DNA from 3 places in the Clostridium tanneri genome. Region 3 is predicted to be linked to each of the others. Evidence: riboswitches for the same ligand, from Rfam matches in the RefSeq annotation. Region 3 holds a riboswitch; each other region holds the start of a gene.
What was found. Region 3 has a riboswitch for cobalamin ahead of P8V03_RS08655 (ABC transporter substrate-binding protein). Riboswitches for the same ligand answer to the same signal wherever they lie in the genome.
Positions count from the first base shown of each region.

Region 1 (4,293 bases), on a different contig from region 3:
AATGGAAAGCATATAGCACCCCATATAATACAAAATCTTGGTGGAAGATACCCTTCCATGATGTGCATTGCGTTTGCTATGGTAGTTACTCCGAAAATTAACGTAAAGACTGTCATAATAGTAATAATTCTCTTTTCTTTTTGATTCATTTTATTTTTCCCCCTTATGTTATTTCAATTAATATTAATCTAAGCTAAATCACCTAGAGAAATTTCCTGTTTTTCTAGAACTTTCTCAAGTTCCTCTGTACTTTTCGGATAGACTTTTGTATCTTCTAGTACATTTTTCTCTACAAGCATTTCATAGACCTCCAGCATAGTTGGCTGTTTTAAATTCGCCCGTTTTAAAATTGACCTATCTTGAAAAATTTCTAAAGGTGTTCCATCTGCAATAATTTGTCCCTGATAAAATACAAGAATTCTTTCAGCCCATCTGTATGCAAAGTCTACATCATGAGTGGAAATCAACATTGTCTTCCCCTCAGAACTAAGCTTATCTAAAACTTCTTCTAACATTAACGCATTTAATGGATCCAATGCTGCCATCGGTTCATCAAAAATGATGATTTCCGATTTCATAGCAATAATATCCGCAATGGTGACGCGCTTCTTCTCGCCACCACTCAAGTAGTGCGGCGGACGATCCTTAAAATCTGAGATATTCATGTATGCCAGTGCTTCATCAACCCTTCTCTGTACTTCCTCTTTCGGAAGTTTTAAATTCATTGGTCCGAATCCAACCTCTGCCATAACTGTAGATGCAATAATTTGATTGTCTGCATCCTGAAATACAATTCCAATATTTTTTCGGAGTTCCTTTAAATTCTTTTTATTAATCACTGTATCCCGGTAAATAATTTTTCCCTGTTCTGCTGTAAATACACCGTTAATATTCAGGAAAAATGTAGACTTTCCCGAGCCATTGGACCCAAGGACAGCTATTTTCTCCCCTTCATAAACACTCACACTTACGCCCTCTAGTGCAGACTTTCCATTTCCATAAACATAGTATAGATCTTCAACCTCTAATATTGATTTTTTCATAATTGCTCCTTTCTACCGTGTAAAGCTCCGGAGTATAATTAAAAAAATTATGAATATTGTTGCTGAAACAATCTGTATTGCCTCCACCTTTCTATCTTCCTCTAAAAATACAAGATCTCCATCATAGCATCTGGCCTCCATAGCATCATAGTAAGAGTTTGCCTTCTTCAACGAAATAACCAGCATATTGCTTGTAATACTTCCAAATGTGTAACAGGATGTTTTAAAATCACAGTATCCCTGACGAGATTCTGCGGAATTTTTCATTTTAGTATAGACATCTATTAAAATGAAAATGTAACGATAAATTATATTCATCAGCTCTACAATAAGTTTTGGAACATGTGCCTTTCGGAGCACATATATAATTTCAGAAGATGGAGTTGACAGTATCATCATCTGCAGCGCACTAATTGCTGCAAAAACCTTAAGAATCAGGAAAATGACTTCCTTAAGCTTTGCCTGGGAAGTAAAAACATAGCAGAAGCCAAGATACAAGTTGTACTGCCCCATCGATTGTTTTGAAAAATCAATTCCAATAGTAAAAGTACCGATGAGTATAAAGCTTATTTGAACTGCCAGTATTGGTAAGTACTCACCTATGGGAAGTTCTCCTTTTACAATGGTCAGATAAGCCATTGCAATAATGACTACAGTAGACACATATGGATTATCCAATACAATGCAAAGAATCAAGGTCAAAACTGCAAGAGATACTTTAAAGGTAGGGTTCCAATATCTAATTTTAGAATTATAAGCGTAAAAATCAATTGAAAACCCCTCACCGTGTTTATGTCCAATTCTATGATGGTGACGATATGTCTTATCACCATGGGTGTGACCATCCCGTCTCTTATCTTTGAAGAAAAAGATAGCTATCAGGAACATGGTGAATAAAATAATGAATATTTTCATGTCAAACCTCTCTCGTACAATTTAGTTATTGATATTTATAGCACATAAAAAGAGAACCCTTAGAGGTTCTCTTAGAAGCAACGAAATAATATGTTTCGTTAATTAACTAAACACTTATAACTTTTAGCTGCATATATCTTCCCCTCCGAAAGAATCAACAAGATACTAGGCAGGTTTCCTGGCTCAGATTCATTTTACTCCCCCGTCTTCCCGAACAATGTTATTCAGTGACATAATAAGGTTTCATCCTCTTCACAGTAGCGGCGGGCTGCAGTGGCTTTTCCACTTTCCCTTTTAACTCCATTTTGAATTAATGGCAGCACCTAATACTATTAATATTAAATTTTTTCACTTTTTTCTTCAGTATATCGGCTTAAATGCACATCTATTAATAATCAATAACTATTTATTTCTTACTGGACTACCAGATATTTAACATTAAATGTTCTTTAAATAAATCTTTCTCTATATACTCATTTATATCTACTGTGACAGTAAAATCTTTTCTATTTAATATATCTACTGTAGAGCTATTAGTTTTTTCTGATTTTGACCATGCTGCCAGTATAGCCCCTGTAATTACACTATTCGTTGATGATTTTAAATGATTATCCTTAATACGCATAAAAACCTCCTTAATTTTGTTATATTATAGGCTAAAATCATAACAAACATAAAAAATCCTTTTAACAAAAGTGTTAAAAGGAAATACTATAAGAGCTTGTTCAATCATAAAAAATCAACAAAACCATCATAATAACGCCCCCCCTATCACTCGTAGAGTTTACAGTGCATAATATAGGCAGGTATTCTGACTTAAGAATCATTATTTAAATACGCCTTCCCAGTTTTCCAGTGGCTTAATGTATTTAAATTCATCTTTTACAGCTACGGGATAGTCCAGGATTTTCACCTGATTCCCTTTTAATTAATCGAAATTGATTAAACCTATATCTTATTATTAAATTTAATTCTAGTTTATACCTATTAGTAATTAATGTCAATGATTTAAACTTTTCTATTTCTAATAGTCCTTATTGTACTATTAAACTCTTCCACCTTAAGTAGATATATTAATATAAAGTATGTAGCCGTTCCTAATATAAAGGAAATAATTATGGAAGTTAAACTTCCCAGCATTTCCGATGCTATTGACGCCATAGCTATCTTATTTATAAAGTATATAATTCCACCCATAATTACAGAAGAAACAGTAATTTTTATAAAACTATTTATTACATTTCTTATTTCTATACCCTGAAGCTTTTTATTTAATTGCCAGGTCATTATAATTGTAGTTATAACTGCTGATAAGGTGGTAGCCAAAGTAAGCCCAGAAACCTGCATGTATTTTATAATAAATATATTTATTACTATATTTATGGCTATACCTATAAAGCTGTTAATCATAGGTGTTTTTGTATCCTTCACAGAATAGAAGGCTTTGTTTAAAATATCTCTAACTCCATAAGCGATCATAGCAGGACAATAGAAAAAGAGAGCATTTGCCGTTAAAACTGCAGCCTCATTGGTAAAGGCTCCTCTTTTAAAAATCACCGTTACAAGAGGTGTTCTTAAAACAGCTATAGCTACTGCCGCTGGGACCATTATAAGCATTATAGTATTTATTGACTTTACTAATGCTTTTTTATACTCTTCCTTATCTCCTTTAGCCGCCAACTCTGATAAAGTTGGATATACAATCATGGCAATTCCAATAGCGAAGACTTCATAAGCTAATGTGTTTATTTTATTGGCATAATCTAAAACCGTAACCGCCCCATAAAATATATTTGTTGCAAAAGACCTATTTACAAAGACATTTAATTGAATTACAGAAGTACTTATTATAACTGGTATCATCATCTTGAACATCTTATGTACTTCTCTGTCTTTAGTATCTATAACAGCCTCATATTTGTAGCCTAACTTTAAATACTTAGGTATATTTATTACAAGTTGCATAATAAAACCTACTACTGTAGCTACAGCAAAGCCCATTATTCCATACTTATTAGTTAAAAACAATAAATATACTATATAAACCACATTTGAAACTGCTGCCATAGCAGCTGGTTCATAAAATTCCTTATGAGCTTGTAAAACCCCTGTAATAACACTTTGAATACTTATAAATATTAGGGATAACAACATTATCCTTGTTATATTTACCGATGTTGAAAACACCACTGGGTCATTTCCAAAGCCGTGTCCAAAGATATATATTATATACTTAGCAAATATTATTAAAATTATAGATATCAATATTGTAACTATGGAAGAAAGATTAATAACATTGTATACAAATTTATCTCTAACTTTTTTAATACTTTTT
Region 1 is NZ_JARUJP010000040.1:8,848-13,140, reverse strand. It holds gene P8V03_RS18260 (energy-coupling factor ABC transporter permease) at 1-149, opposite strand, end outside; gene P8V03_RS18255 (energy-coupling factor ABC transporter ATP-binding protein) at 189-1,043, opposite strand; gene cbiQ (cobalt ECF transporter T component CbiQ) at 1,056-1,958, opposite strand; cobalamin riboswitch at 2,110-2,300, opposite strand; gene P8V03_RS18245 (hypothetical protein) at 2,380-2,583, opposite strand; cobalamin riboswitch at 2,743-2,925, opposite strand; gene murJ (murein biosynthesis integral membrane protein MurJ) at 2,967-4,293, opposite strand, start outside.
Region 1: linked by a shared signal. The riboswitch ahead of cbiQ (cobalt ECF transporter T component CbiQ) and the one ahead of P8V03_RS08655 (ABC transporter substrate-binding protein) in region 3 are both predicted to bind cobalamin.

Region 2 (4,293 bases), on a different contig from region 3:
GGATAAGCACAATTAGGACTTTTATGATTTTTTCTGTCTCTAATCATTATCTTAAAGCTTTCCACCATATTTCCTTTTACCACAAAAGCAACTACGCATATAAGAAAACCAGTAATTCTAGCAGGTATAAAATTAAAAACATCATCTACCTTAGCTGGAAAAAAGCCTATATGTCTATATTTTTCATTCATATAACCAAGCATTGAATCCATAGTGTTAATGCCCTTATACATCATAGCCAGTGGTGCTCCACCTATAATGGCATAAAATAATGGTGCTATTACTCCATCTGCAGCATTTTCTGCTACCGTTTCTACATCTGCTCTTATTATCTCTTTATCACTAAGTTCTGTTGTATCCCTTCCCACTATATATGATAGCTTTACTCTGGCATCTCCTAAATTGTTATCCTTTAATGCATAGTAAACCTTTTTAGCTTCCTGTGCTAGGCACTTAGCAGCTAAAGTTGTCCATATTATAACTGTATTTATAATAATATATAGCCAAGTAATATCCCCTATTAACTTTAATAATATAAATGGAATCATAAAGCTTATGGATGCTACAATGACTACTATCAATCCTCCAAAAAACTTAATTCCTTTATTTGTTTTACAAAACTTTCTTCCCCTCTTTTCTAAGAAGGATATAAGCTTTCCTATATATATAACAGGATGAGGGAACCAATAGGGATCTCCTATTATCCAGTCAAGTATAACTGCTAAAAATATAGCTATTGTATTAGTGATAAAAAAAGATGTAATCAAACCGTTCCCTCCAACCTTTTTAAATTATTTTTTTATGTTCATAATTTCATAAATTTTGTTCATATCTATATTAGCCCTTACGATATCTGCCAGTTTATCTAGTTCTAATTCCCTAAGACTCTCATAGGTACCGGATTTTTTTGTTTTCATTCCCTTTTTCACTCTAATTCTATTTAACATATATTCTCTAAAATCTACTCCGTCGAAAATTCCATGTATATAAGTTCCCATTATATTTCTGTCTGTATTAATTGCTCCGTCAAGAATTTCAACCTTTTCTCCATTTTTATCTAGTATTCTAAATAGAGGCTTTGCATTCTTTCCATAGGTGCATATTCCCATATGAATTTCATATCCATAGGTTTTTAATTTTATATTTTCCATGGAATTATCCTCATTATACACATTGAAGTCTTCTATACTTTCAGCATTTACTCTAGTAGTTACCTTTTCTTCTTCAAAAATTGTTTCTATATCTAAAAGTCCCATAGCTTCTACTTCCTTAACCTCAGTTTCAACGCCATAAGGGTCCTTTATGAGCTTTCCAAGTATCTGATACCCACCGCAAATTCCCATTACTAAACCTGTTTTGCTATATTCCTTAATAGCTCTCTCAAGACCGCACTCCCTTAACTTAAGTAGATCTTCAATAGTATTCTTACTTCCTGGAATTATTAGTAAATCAGGGTGACCAAATTCTTCTAAGGAATTTATAAATCTCACTGAGACATCTGCTTCACTTTTTAGGGCATCTAAATCTGTGAAATTAGATATATGAGGAAGTTTAATTACAGCTATATCTATAGGTGCTGTAACCTTAGTATTAAATTGTACTGCACCATCTTCATCTTCAAGAGCTAGATTAAAATAAGGGACTACACCTAAACAAGGCACTTTTATTATGTCCTCAAGCATAGTAAGCCCTGGTTTTAATATCTCCACATCTCCCCTAAACTTATTTATTATAGTACCTTTAACCCTCTTTCCTTCATCTTCAGTGAAAAGCACCATAGTTCCTGCAAGAGATGCAAATACTCCTCCTTTATCAATATCTCCTGCCAAAAGCACAGGAGCATCTACAAGTTCAGCCATTCCCATATTTACAATGTCTCTATCTCTTAGATTAATTTCTGCAGGACTCCCTGCCCCTTCCATAACAATTATGTCAAATTCCTTTTCCATCTTTTCGAACTGTTCTTTAAGCATATCCCTAAACTCTAACTTCATGTTGTGATATTCCATAGCTGTACTGTTACCATAAACCTTCCCATTAACTATGATTTGACACTTTTTATCTGAAGTAGGTTTTAAAAGTATAGGATTCATATAAGCCTCTGGTTGAAGTCCCGAAGCATAAGCTTGAAGTACCTGAGCACGTCCCATCTCTTTTCCATCTAAAGTTATGTAAGAATTTAAAGACATATTTTGTGATTTAAAAGGACAAACTGAATATCCATCCTGCTTAAATATTCTACAAAGTGCTGTTACTAATATACTCTTTCCTACTGATGATCCCGTTCCTTGTATCATTATCTTAGCCATGACTATCTCCCCCTTATAAAACTTCCATGTAGCATTTATACCACTCTATGTTCTATTTATTTATAGTTAAACTTTAGTATTACTAAAAATAAAAGCAGTAAACCCTGAAAGTTTACTGCTTTTAACATCACTGAAAAACCGGCTAAAGCCAGACATCATATTAAAAGTACTCTCCCTCCGAAAGTCCATAAAACATATTAGGCAGGTCTCCTGACTTATGATTCTTCCTCCCCTTTACCTTCCTCTAAATAGAGTGGTTTAACAAAGGTTCGTCCTCAAATACAGTAGCGGGGGCTGTAGCGGATTCTAACCGCATTCCCTTTTCACCTTTTTTTAAAAGGCACCTATATAAATTATTTTATTTTACACTTTTAGTTTATTATAAGCTTCATTATATGTCAATGGCTTCTAAGGTATCCATTAACTCCATATCAGTTACAAATGCAGAAACTACAAGCTCTATTTATTTTATATTATATTGAACTAAAAAATCAGTATCATTAATTACTACCTCATAGTTATCGTCTCTTATTATTTTATGATCTTCTGAAAACACCAATGCTCTTTTAAATACTCCCTCTACATACTGAAAATCATGAGTAGAACATATTATGGTCTTGCCGCTTTCATTTAACCTAGTCAAAAGGGTTCTTAAAAAATTTTTTCCCTTTGGATCTATGCCATTCATAGGCTCGTCCAAAACTAAAACCTCTGGATTTAAAGCAAGTACACTAGCTATAGCTACTCTTTTCTTTTCTCCACCACTTAAGTTATAAGGCTCTCTATCCTTTAAATCCTCAATATCTAAAAGTCTTAAACAATCACCAACTCTTCTCTCCACTTCTTTCTCATCCATACCCATTTGTCTTAATCCAAAGGCTACTTCTTCATAAACATTAGAACAGAAAAGCTGAGCATCAGAGTTTTGGAATACAAAACCAACCTTTTTGTGAAAACCCTTTGAAAAATTGTTATTTCCCAGTACCTTACTGTTTATTTCTTCTCCATTAAAATAATATTTTCCTTCAGTTGGAAATATTATGCCATTTATCAACTTTAAAAAAGTTGACTTTCCACTACCATTTGGACCTATTAACGCTACTGATTCTCCTTCTTTAATGGTTACATTTATATCTCGCAAAACTTCAATATCCTTGTATTTAAACCAACTGTTCTTAACTTCAATCATTTTCTCACATCCTACTTAAAGTAAAAATACATCATTATTATTAATACATTTACAAAAGAGTATAAAATATCTTTAAAAGTAAAACTAAATTTTGAATAAGCCTTGTATTCTCCAGTAAAACCTCTACATTCCATTGCAGAATACATTTCATCTCCAAGCTCCTTTGACTTTAAAAATAAGTTACCCATTATTTTAGTTAAGGAAGAATATTTACTGCTATTTCTCCCCACAGACCTCAGCTTTAAAGCATAAAACATTTCAAGGGAAAACTCACCTAATATATAAATGTATTTTATTGTAATGTCAAATACTAATATAAATATATCTGGTATAAAAAAAATCTTTAGACACTTAGTGATATCATGCCATCTTGTGGTATAAGATAACAGATTTATAGATATTATAGTTCCTGTAACCTTAAAGAGTAGTAAAATACTGTTTCTAACGTTTCCCATTATTATAGAAGGTGTCAACATTACTATAGTAAATAATGGCACCATTAAACTTAAAGCTAATATTTTCTTTATTTCTCTTACATCTAATAAGGCAACTAGTAATAATAGATATGCATCAATAATTAAAACATATGTAAACTCTTGAGATAACGCTATTAACAATATATTTAATACTGTAAAGATAAGCTTAATAAGAGGATTTAGCTTGTATACAAAACCATTGCCAGTTATACCATTTCTCTTTATTAGAGACAGTATATGAATAATAGACATTATGCTTTTATCTATAAAGCTATCTTTATCCTTCTTAGGTATGTAATCATCTTTTTTATAAAGCCAA
Region 2 is NZ_JARUJP010000013.1:48,773-53,065, forward strand. It holds gene cbiB (adenosylcobinamide-phosphate synthase CbiB) at 1-767, opposite strand, end outside; gene P8V03_RS11935 (cobyric acid synthase) at 792-2,309, opposite strand; cobalamin riboswitch at 2,493-2,672, opposite strand; gene P8V03_RS11940 (energy-coupling factor ABC transporter ATP-binding protein) at 2,773-3,498, opposite strand; gene P8V03_RS11945 (energy-coupling factor transporter transmembrane component T family protein) at 3,510-4,293, opposite strand, start outside.
Region 2: linked by a shared signal. The riboswitch ahead of P8V03_RS11935 (cobyric acid synthase) and the one ahead of P8V03_RS08655 (ABC transporter substrate-binding protein) in region 3 are both predicted to bind cobalamin.

Region 3 (4,293 bases):
GGCATACCTTTGCACACTTTTCACAACCTACACAATTATCAGCATTTACAAAAGGTCTTGTAGAGTGTTGTTCTCTTTTTCCTGACGCTGGAGCACAACCCATAGCTAAATTCTTAATTGAACCGCCAAAACCAGCCATTTCATGTCCTTTAAAGTGAGACATAACAATCATACTGTCTGCAGCGGTTATTCCCCCTGCTATTTTAGCATTTTTAAAATGCTTTTTATTAATTTCTATCTCTTTAACATCTTCCCCTAAGATTCCATCAGCAATAACTACTGGAGCCCCTGTCACAGCGTAGTCAAAACCATGCATTACTGCAGTTTCTAAATGGTCTACTGCATTATGTCTGCTTCCAGAGTATAATGTGTTTGTATCTGTAAGGTATGGCTTAGCCTTACTTTCTTTTATTTTGTTAACAACTTGTCTAACATAAACAGGACTTATAAAAGAATCATTTCCTAATTCCCCAAAGTGAATTTTAATCGCTGTTAAGTCCCCTTCATTTAAAAGCTTTGAAAATCCTGCTCTATCAAATAATCTTTGAATTTTAGTTATTTTATTTTCTTTTTCACTTCTAGCTCTAAGATTAGCAAAGTATACATTACTTGTCATAGATAGTCATCCCCTTTATATTTTATAATAGCTTCTTTTATTTCTAGAAAATACCACAATTAAAATACTAAATATTAATGTAGTTATATTCAAGTAGTTACTTTTATGTAATATAGTAACAATGTGTAAACCAGTATGACTTTAAATGCAAAAAACTATAGAAATAAATAAAACCTCCATCAATAATAATGGAGGTTAGTACTCTTCTGAAATTAAATACTGTTACTATAGTGCATTTAGAGCTCTTAATAAGTTATCTAACTCTAAACCATGAACTTGAGCAGCCTGCTCTAAAGTTTCAGCTTGAGATGCTGGGCATCCTACACATCCCATTCCAAATGTCATTAGAACTTCTGCGTATCTAGGGTTCATTCTGATTATTTCTCCTATTGTCATGTCCTTTGTTACTTTTTCCATAGCATATACCTCTCTTTACCATTTTTATAAGAACATTTTTATTATATACTTTAACTATAAATTTATTATATTTTTATTTTATAATAAATTCAAGATAGCACTTTAAAGTCTATTAGTTACATTTTTGTTACCTAATATAAGTTTAATGTTAATTATTTTATATATCAAGCTTTATAACTTTTTTCTATAATTACCATATTTTCTATTGCCTAATTTTGATATTACATTACTCTATAACTTTCGTCAAGGAATTAAAGTATTGGTGCTGGTAAAATATTATTGATAATTACTTAACCCAATGTTATAATTCAGTTAAAAGTAAATAATATGGATTTAGGTACTTATGGAGCAAATCATAAGTTTAAAAGGGAAACGAGTTAAAGCCTCGTGCGGTCCCGCCACTGTAATGAGGAGTATATTGATATTATGTCACTTGGTAACAGGGAAGGCATCAATATGCGATGAATCAGAGCCAGGAGACCTGCCTAAATTTTTCACTGAGCATGCTTACGTGGATAAGCTGGTGAACAAATAGTTTTGTTTGTAAACCGTTATCTAGCTGATAGCGGTTTTATTATTAAGATAATTATATTCAGGTAGTATATTTCTGTCTGATAGAATTTTTAATTTATTTCAGGAGGATGACATATGATAAACTTTAAAAAGATTGTTACGTTTCTAATTTGCTCCATTTTTGTTATATCTCTAAGTGCTTGTTCAAATAAAAGTTCCTCTTCAGAAAATAGTAATGGTTCTAGTAATAACAACTCTAAAATTACCTCTTACCCACTAACCTTCAAAGACTTCTATGGAAGAGATGTAAAAATAGACAAAGAACCTCAAAGGATAGTTTCAGGCGCACCTAATATTACAGAAACATTATTTGCTTTAGGTGAAAAGGATAAGCTAGTTGGAAGGACTGATTTTTGTAATTTTCCTCAAGAAACTAAAAGTATTCAATCTATCGGAGGAATTCAAAATCCTAATATAGAAAAAATAGTAGAGCTAAAGCCAGATATTCTTATCGCTTCATCAATCTTTCCAAAGGAAGCAGTAGAAAAATTAGAAGCTTTAAATGTTAAGGTTGTTATAATCCAAGGCGATGAAAGCTTTGAAGGAACTTATACTACAATAAAAAAAGTAGGACAAATCGCAAATGCTAATGAAAAGGCAGCTGAAATTGTAACTAATATGGAAAAGAAGATTGCTGAAGTTAAAGAAAAAGTTACTGGTAAAAATACTCCTAGCGTATATTACGTTATATCCTATGGTAAAGATGGAGATTTTACTGCAGGAAAAAATACCTTTATCAGCAAAATGATAAGTATGGCTGGCGGTAAAAATGCTGCTGATGATGCTGAAGGATGGGCTTACAGCCTGGAAAAACTCATAGAAAAAAATCCTGATATTTTAGTTTGCTCTACTTATATCGCAGGAAGTCCTGATGATATTAAGACTGGAATTAAAAATACTAACGGATATAAAGACTTAACAGCTGTAAAAAATAATAAATTATTTGATATTAACCCTGATATTTTAGAAAGACAAGGTCCTAGACTGGCAGAAGGCTTCGAGCAGCTAGCTAAGATAATACATCCAGAAGCATTTAAATAATTTTATCGATGAGAGGCTTTATTATGGTATCATCAACAAATAATAAACACTACAAACTTTATCTTACATTATTAATTATTATACTTTTTGCTTCTTCAATTCTTTGCAGTACCTTAGGTACTGCAAATATATCCTTTTTAGAATCTCTACAAATTATTTTACATAACATTCCCTTTATAAGTAACTTGATTTCAGTAGATAGCTTTTCATCTACTCATACTGTAATAATACTTAACATAAGATTGCCCCGTATTATACTATCCGGTATTGTGGGCATGGGATTATCTATTGTAGGTGCGGCATTTCAGGCAATGTTTAAAAACCCAATGGCAGATCCTTATGTATTAGGTGTATCCTCAGGCTCTGCTCTTGGTGCTGCATTAGCAATAGTTACAGGTATGGATAACTCTTTCAGCGGACTGGGCATTACTACCCTTCTGGCTTTTGCTGGTGCAATTATAACCACTATAATAGTATATAGCATTGCTAAAGTTGGTAATAAAGTTCCTATAAATACCTTATTGCTTTCTGGTATATCTGTAAGCTTTCTTTTGTCTTCGCTAATATCCTTACTAATGGTATTTAATCGTGAAAGCATTGAAAAAATAATATTTTGGACTATGGGAAGTGTTTCAACTGCAAGTTGGAATCAAGTTATAATGCTCTCTATATTTGTAATTATAGGCTTATTAATTTTTATGATTTTTTCAAGAGACCTAAATATAATGCTCACTGGCGATGAAACTGCAAAAAGTTTAGGCATTGAAGTTGAAAACTTGAAGAAAATAACGCTAATTATATCTTCTTTAGTTGTTGCAGCCTGCGTATCTGTTAGCGGAGTTATAGGCTTTGTAGGTTTAATAATACCTCACATAATAAGAATACTCTTAGGACCTGATCATAGAATTCTAATTCCATTTTCAGCTGTAGGTGGAGCTCTGTTTATGATACTATCAGATACTTTAGCTAGAACTTTAGCATCACCCGCTGAAATCCCCGTAGGAGCTATTACCTCAGTAATTGGGGCCCCTTACTTTATCTATCTTTTAATAAAAAATAAAAGGAAGGTGTAATAGGTGACTAAACCTAAGGCTTATTCAGTACAGGTTCAAAATCTAGATTATAGCTATGAAGACAAGAAAATTCTTCAGGATATAAATATCAATTTTAAAGAAAATAAGTTTTATAGTATTATAGGTCCTAACGGCTCTGGTAAAACTACTTTTATAAAGAACTTATCTAAAATTTTAGAGCCTAAAAAGAATTCTATATTAATTGAGGACAAAGATATTATAAGTTACAAAAATAAAGAGTTAGCTAAAAAAGTCTCCACTGTTCCTCAAAATACTATTTTAGACTTTGACTTTTCTGCTTTGGATATAGTTTTAATGGGAAGATCACCATACATATCCAGACTTCAATCAGAAAATGACAAGGATATGGAATTAGTAAAAAATGCAATGGAGATGACCAATACCTGGCAGTTAAGAGAAAAAAATATTTCCTCCCTAAGTGGAGGCGAACAGCAGAGAGTTTTAATAGCTAGAGCACTTGCTCAAGATACAAAAATAATTCTGTTAGATGAACCAATTTCTCACCTTGATTTATATCATCAGGTAGAATTGCTAGATACTATCAAGTTTCTA
Region 3 is NZ_JARUJP010000008.1:52,777-57,069, reverse strand. It holds gene P8V03_RS08665 (DUF362 domain-containing protein) at 1-616, opposite strand, end outside; gene P8V03_RS08660 (DUF1858 domain-containing protein) at 842-1,033, opposite strand; cobalamin riboswitch at 1,352-1,536, shown strand; gene P8V03_RS08655 (ABC transporter substrate-binding protein) at 1,682-2,647, shown strand; gene P8V03_RS08650 (FecCD family ABC transporter permease) at 2,671-3,720, shown strand; gene P8V03_RS08645 (heme ABC transporter ATP-binding protein) at 3,724-4,293, shown strand, end outside.